Regions from separate parts of the Nocardiopsis sp. SBT366 genome, predicted to be linked through region 3. Evidence: riboswitches for the same ligand, from Rfam matches in the RefSeq annotation. Region 3 holds a riboswitch; each other region holds the start of a gene.

Region 1 (2,195 bases), on a different contig from region 3:
CGGCGCGGCCCGCCAGCACCCCCGAGCCGAAGGGGGCGTAGAGCTTGTGACCGGACAGGGCCACGTAGTCCGCGCCGGTAGCGGTGAGGCTGAACGGCAGGTGCGGCACGTACTGGGCGGCGTCCACCACCACGCGGGCGCCCTCGGCGTGGGCGGCCTCCACCAACTCCTCGACCGGCCAGATCTCACCGGTGACGTTGGAGGCGGCGGTGACGCACAGCAGCCGGGGACCCTCGGGCGCCTCGGCGAGCGCGGTCCGGGCGGCGCTGACGGCGGCCTCGGGCGACGCGGGCAGCGGCAGCCGGACCACCTTCCCGGCGCGCGAGGCCGGGTGCTCCCACGGCAGGAGGCTGGCGTGGTGCTCGGACTCGAAGACCACCACGGTGCACCCCTCGGGGACAGCGCGGGCCAGCAGGTTCACGGCGTCGGTGGTGCCGCGCACGAACACGACGGCGTCGGCGGAACCGGACGCGTCGGCCTCCGTGCGCACGCCCAGGAACCGGGAGACGCTGCGGCGGGCGCGTTCGTAGGCGTCGGTGCTGACCTGGGAGTGGTGCCCGGCGCCCCGGTGGACGCTCGCGTAGTAGGGCAGCGCCGCGGCGAGCGCGTCGGCGACGCTGGTCAGACACGGGGCGCTGGCGGCGTAGTCGAAGTTGGCGTAGTCCACGTGTCCGCCGGTGACCAGGGGGGTTGCGCCCTCGGCGGTGACGATCGCGCACTCGGTGCGGGCCCTGGCGTCGCGGGCCGCGTCCCTGGCTGCGGAGCGGCTGGAGCGCGTGGAGTCGAACGGGATGACAGTGGTCATGGGGCACCTCTTCTGTGGGTCGTGGGGACCCACGGGGTACGCCGATGACGGCCGCGCCTCAGGGGTCCGCGCTTGTCTGACACGGTCGTGTCGGGACCTGGTCCTCACCCGGGGCACCCCACCGCGGAAGGAGGGTTGCCGACCAGCTAGCCGGGGCTTGTCGCTGGTACTCGTGACCTGTGCCGAAATGTAACACACGGCTCCCGTGGCGCGCATCCGCGCCCGTGTGCCCCGGACCAACCCCCGCCCTTGACACCGACGGTCCCGGCTGGGCCATACTGATCGGGAACTGCCCTCACGTCGCGGGTGTCCGGTTTCCCCCGGCTGCCCTTCAGACGCGAGACTCCAGTGAGTTGGAGTTTTCGCGTGCCCGCAGACAAGAGGTGCTCTTCCTTTGTACGGCGACGACCGTGTTCAGCAGCTTTTCCGCAACCCGAGGGTTGTGCTCATCTCCGGCTACGCCCGTCTTCCCGACTCGGTGGCGAGCCATTCCCAGTACCAGCGGCTCGGGGTCGTGCTCGCGGTCGACTCCGCGGACGGCCGGATCGTGGCCGCGGACACCACGCTCCTGACCGACCTCGCCAAGGACTTCTTCCGTGCCCTGGTCGAGGGCGCCTCCGTGACCGAGGACATCGCGGAGATCGTCCAGCGGGTCCAGACGCGCTACGCGGGCCAGTCCGGCGCCGCGCTCACCACCGCGCTCCGCCGCTGCCTGGAGACCTACTACCAGCTGCGGGACGGCGATCAGCTGCCCAGCGGCCCCGAGAACCCCGCCAGCCTCGACGGCAAGGAGTGACCCCCCATGAGTGAGACCAGTCCGCAGACCGATCCCGCGCACGGACCAGGGCAGGACGCGCCGCTCCCCCTGGCCGGTGTCCGGATCGCCGACCTCTCCCGCGTGCTCGCGGGCCCCTACGCCACCATGCTGCTCGCGGACATGGGCGCCGAGGTGGTGAAGGTGGAGCAGCCCGGTCGGGGCGACGACACCCGTTCCTGGGGTCCGCCCTACGCCGAGCCCACCGAGGAGCACCGGGGGGAGCACTCCCCCGGAGAGGCCGCCTACTTCCTGTCCGTGAACCGGAACAAGCGCAGCCTGGCCGTGGACCTGAAGGACCCCGAGGGCCTGGCCGCCGTCCAGGACCTGTGCGCCACCTCCGACGTGGTGATCCAGAACTTCCGACCCGGGGTGATCGACCGGCTCGGTCTGGGGTACGCGCAGGTCAGCGCGCGCAATCCGGCGGTCGTGTACTGCTCGGTGAGCGGCTTCGGCCCCGAGCACGAACCCGCCACCCGCCCCGGGTTCGACATCGTCGTGCAGGCCGAGAGCGGGCTGATGGCCACGACCGGCCCCGCCGACGGTCCGGCGAGCAAGGTGGGTGTGGCGCTCACC
Region 2 (2,195 bases), on a different contig from region 3:
CGTCGGCCTCCTCCAGCGCGGACAGCAGCTCACCGCGCCCCAGGCCATCGCGCACGGCCTCCGGCCGGTGCTCCAACAGCACCGACAGATGGGCCCAGGCGAACTCGCGGGCCAGCTGCGGCCACACCGCCGTCCGGAAGTCCTGCGAGGACCCGGTGGCCACCCGCGCGAACCACTCCCGCGTCGCCAGCACCGGCTCGTAGCGTGGTGGGAAACTGTCGGCGTAGGCGGCCTTGGCGCGGTAGGGGAGCCCGCGGCGCGACCCCGCGACCAGCAGCGGTTCGTCCCCGCCGGGCAGGTAGCGCAGCCGGGCCGGACGCGCGGGATCCCCGGCCGGGACGAAGCGTCCGCCCCGACCCTGTGTCAGCAGCGCCACCACGTCGAAGAAGTTCGCGCCCAGCCCCGTGACCAGCACGGTCTCACCGCCCGGCACACGGTCCCAGTCACGTTCGGCGGGCATGCCCGGCTCCACGTACACCAGTCCGTGCCGCTCCGCTGACGTCGACAGGGACCGGACCCGGGGCGAACGACGCGTCTGCACCATGCCCTGGGCCAGGACCACCGAGGGCGCCGCCAGCCTGCGGCCGTCCTCCAGCACCACGGTGCGCCAACCGCTCCCGGCGGACTCCAGGTCCACGGCCGTGCCGAGGACGGGGGTCAGTTCGACCCGGCCGGTCGCCACCGCGTCCGCCAGCTGCTCGTCGTAGTAGACGCCCTGGAGACGCCGGGAGGGGTAGGTCCAGGGACGCAGCTCCGCGATCTCCCGCGCCGCCCACGCCGGGCGGTCGGCCCGGACACGGTCGTCCGAGGCCCACCGCACCAGGTCGGGGCCGGGCACGACGGGCCCGTCCATGGGGGTGCTCTCGTCAGCGTGGATCGTGGTGTGCGCGCTGTAGGTGTTGTTCAGCAGCAGGGGCGACTGGTCGGTGCGCCAGGTGGCGCCAGGACCGACCTCCACCCGGTCGACCACGGCCACACGCACGGGCCGCTCGCCCCCGCCCAGCCGGGCGGCGAGCCGTACCACCACCGCGACGGCTCGGGGGCCGCCGCCCACCACGACCGCGTCGTAGCGCTCGTGCGCACCGTGCCCGGCGATCCGGGCGAGGTCGTCGCGCGCCGGTGCGCCGGTGTCCTGTGTACCGCTCATGGCCCGTCCGTTCCGTTCGCTCCGGCAGGGGAGGGCTCCAGCACGGACGGCCGTACCTCCACCACTCCACCATCGCCGCTGGTCACCCGCACGTCCAACCCGTACACCGAGCTCAGCACCCGCGGGTCGTAGGCCTGCGAGGGGGGACCGTCGGCGACGATGTAGTGGGTGTCGCACGCTTGCCGCCTCACGCAGCCGGGTCGTCGTCTCCGGGGCACCCCACCGTGCAGGAGGGTTGCCGTCCAGCGAGCCGGAACTTCGCGCTGGAACTCTTGACCTGAAAATCAACTTAGGCGATAGGAAATATTCGCTACAAGGGATCGGGTGAGTGAGGAAGGCTACAGAGCTCCGCTCCAGGCCGGGCCGTGATTGGGTGGGTCCGCTGTGCGCCGACACGACACCGGGGGAGAACCGTGCGCTGGACCGTTCACTCCGAGAAGCCGCTGTACACCGACCAGTGGTTGGACGTCCGGATCGCGGACGTGGAGATCACCGGCGGGCGGCACCTGGAGCACCGGCTGATCCGGACGTCGCCCGGGGCGGGCGCGGTCGTCATGGACGAGGAGGACCGGGTGCTCCTGGAGTGGCGCCACCGGTTCATCACCGACACGTGGGCCTACGAGATCCCCATGGGCGGCGTCGAGTCCGGTGAGAGTCCCCAGGACGCGGCGGCGCGTGAGGTGCTGGAGGAGACGGGCTGGCGGCCGGGACCGTTGTGTCCGCTGGTGTACGTCCAGCCCACCCCGGGGATCTCGGACTCCGCCCACCACGTCTTCTTCGCCGACACCGCCGAGTACGTGGGCGATCCCGCGCAGGACTGGGAGTCGGAGCGTGTCGAGTGGGTGCCGCTCGCCGACGTGCCCGGACTCGTGGCGGGGAGGAGTCTGGTGGCGGGAACCTCGATGACGGCCCTGCTGTACCTGTACGGGGTGGGGCGCCCGACCCCGTGAACCCGCGGGCCGTGCGGTGGCCTGGCGGGCGAAGGTGAGAACTTGGGCAACCGCCTGCGAGGTCAGGATTCCAATGGCTACTGTGGCCCCACTCGTCC
Region 3 (2,195 bases):
CGTCTCCGCGAAGATCCCCTCCGTGCGGGCCAGCAGCTTGATGGCGTCGACGATCTCGTCGTCACCCACGTGTTCGATCGCCCCGCCGGTGCGGTTGGCGATGTCCAGCACGTACGGGCCGTCCGCGGGGTTGCCGATCGCCAGCGACTTCGCGATGGTGTCCGGCTTGACCGGCTGGATGACGTCGTGCCCGTCGGCCCAGGCGCGGGCGACCGGCGAGCAGCCCGTGGCCTGCGCGCCGAACACCTTGTAGGGGCGGTCCTCGACGAGGCCGACCCTGATCAGTTCCTGGAAGCCCTTGTCGATCTTGGTGAGCTGCGATCCGGAGGCGATCGGAATGACGATCTGCTCGGGCAGGCGCCAGCCGAGCTGCTCGGCGATCTCGTAGGCCAGCGTCTTGGAGCCCTCGGCGTAGTACGGCCGCAGGTTGACGTTGGTGAAGCCCCAGCTCTCGCCCGCCTCGTCGCCGATGAGCTCGGAGCAGAAGCGGTTGACGTCGTCGTAGTTGCCGTCGATGGCCACGACCTTCCCGCCGTAGACGGCGGCCATCACGACCTTGCCCTCCTCCAGACCGGCCGGGATGAACACGCACGAGTCGAATCCGGCACGCGCGGCGGCGGCGCCCACGGCACCGGCGAGGTTGCCGGTGGAGGAGCAGGAGAGGGTGGTGAACCCGAAGGTGCGGGCGGCCTCGACTGCGATCGCGACCACGCGGTCCTTGAAGGAGTGCGTGGGGTTGGCGGAGTCGTCCTTGACGTGCAGGGAGCGCAGGCCGAGTTCGGCGGCGAGGCGGTCGGCCCGGACGAGGGGGGTGAGGCCGGGGTTCATGTTGGGCAGGTCGGCCACGTTGTCGGGGACCGGGAGGAGGGAGCGGTAGCGCCAGATGTTCTTGGGGCCGCTCTCGATCTGCTCGCGGGTGACGGGCCCGAAGTCGTAGGCGATCTCCAGGGGGCCGAAACAGAACTGGCAGGCGAAGCTCGGCGAGAGTTCGTAGCGCTCACCGCACTCCCGACAGGACAGCGCGGTCCCGGGACCGAAGGCGCGAACGGAGGTGGGTTCAGCGGCGGCAATCGCCATGGCGAGGCGTCTCCCCTCATCTTCCCTGGTGGCCACCTTGACCCCAGGCCGGAGTTGGCACCTGCCTCGACGGGTCGCGTTGATCGCGGTTCCACATGTCGAGATGGTTGCCGGGGCTTCGCAGGGCCGGTCCCTCCACCCCTCTGGATGAGCAATATGAAGTTGTGGCGGTTCTTCTCCGAGAACGCACCGTCACTGTAACTGAGGTGCTGACCGATTTTCCACGCCGGGTGATCCGGATTACACAAAGCGGCTCGAATGCTGAGACGACACCGTCCACGTGCGGCGCGACCCGAGTACGGAACCGGCTCCCCTGTGACGGTGTCCACCGTTGCCCGCGAGGGGGTTTGGGGCGACTGTCCCTAGGCGAGACCTAGGAGGAGTGCGTGATCCCCAGAGCATCCTTCGTCGAGAGGACGACCACGTGGACAAGGCTCAGATCCTCATAGCCTCCAACAGGGGCCCGGTCTCCTTCTCCACCGCCGACGACGGCTCGCTTGAGCACCGTCGGGGCGGCGGAGGACTGGTCTCGGGGATGATCTCCGTGGCCACCGAGATCGACGGACTGTGGGTGTGCGCGGCCCTGTCGGACGCCGACCGCCGCGCCGCCACCGAGGCGCCGGGGGCCCGCCTGGACCTCGCGCACGACCTCGACGGCATGCGAGTCCACATGTTGGACATCCCTGAGACGACCTTCTCGGGCGCCTACACCGGGGTGGCCAACTCGACCCTGTGGTTCGTGCAGCACATGCTGTACGACACCCCGAACAAGCCCTCCTTCGGCTCGGAGTTCCGCAGCCAGTGGGAGGACTACGCCGCCTACAACAACGCCTTCGCGGAGGCGCTGGTCAGCGGTGCCGCCGAGAACGCGCGCGTGGCCGTGCAGGACTACCACCTGGCGCTGGTGCCGCGCATCCTGCGCGCCCGCCGACCGGACCTGCGGATCGCCCACTTCTCGCACACTCCGTGGGCCCCGCCCGAGTACTTCCGGATGCTGCCCACCCAGGTGGCCCGGGAGCTGCTGGAGGGGATGCTCGGCGCCGACAGGCTGGGGTTCCTGAGCCCGCGCTGGGCCGACGCGTTCCTGCGCTGCTGCGCCGAGATCCTGCGCGCCGACG

What was found. A riboswitch is a leader RNA that binds a small molecule or an ion and turns the genes downstream of it on or off. The one in region 3 is predicted to bind S-adenosylmethionine.
Region 1: linked by a shared signal. The riboswitch ahead of ADX84_RS03925 (aminotransferase class V-fold PLP-dependent enzyme) and the one ahead of thrC (threonine synthase) in region 3 are both predicted to bind S-adenosylmethionine.
Region 2: linked by a shared signal. The riboswitch ahead of ADX84_RS11215 (FAD/NAD(P)-binding protein) and the one ahead of thrC (threonine synthase) in region 3 are both predicted to bind S-adenosylmethionine.

Annotation. Positions count from the first base shown of each region.
Region 1 is NZ_LAVM01000008.1:59,014-61,208, reverse strand. It holds gene ADX84_RS03925 (aminotransferase class V-fold PLP-dependent enzyme) at 1-805, opposite strand, end outside; SAM riboswitch class IV at 869-983, opposite strand; gene ADX84_RS03920 (DUF3870 domain-containing protein) at 1,200-1,601, shown strand; gene ADX84_RS03915 (CaiB/BaiF CoA-transferase family protein) at 1,608-2,195, shown strand, end outside.
Region 2 is NZ_LAVM01000029.1:45,534-47,728, forward strand. It holds gene ADX84_RS11215 (FAD/NAD(P)-binding protein) at 1-1,147, opposite strand, end outside; SAM riboswitch class IV at 1,318-1,425, opposite strand; gene ADX84_RS11220 (NUDIX hydrolase) at 1,561-2,097, shown strand.
Region 3 is NZ_LAVM01000017.1:29,166-31,360, forward strand. It holds gene thrC (threonine synthase) at 1-1,077, opposite strand, end outside; SAM riboswitch class I at 1,091-1,231, opposite strand; gene ADX84_RS07375 (trehalose-6-phosphate synthase) at 1,502-2,195, shown strand, end outside.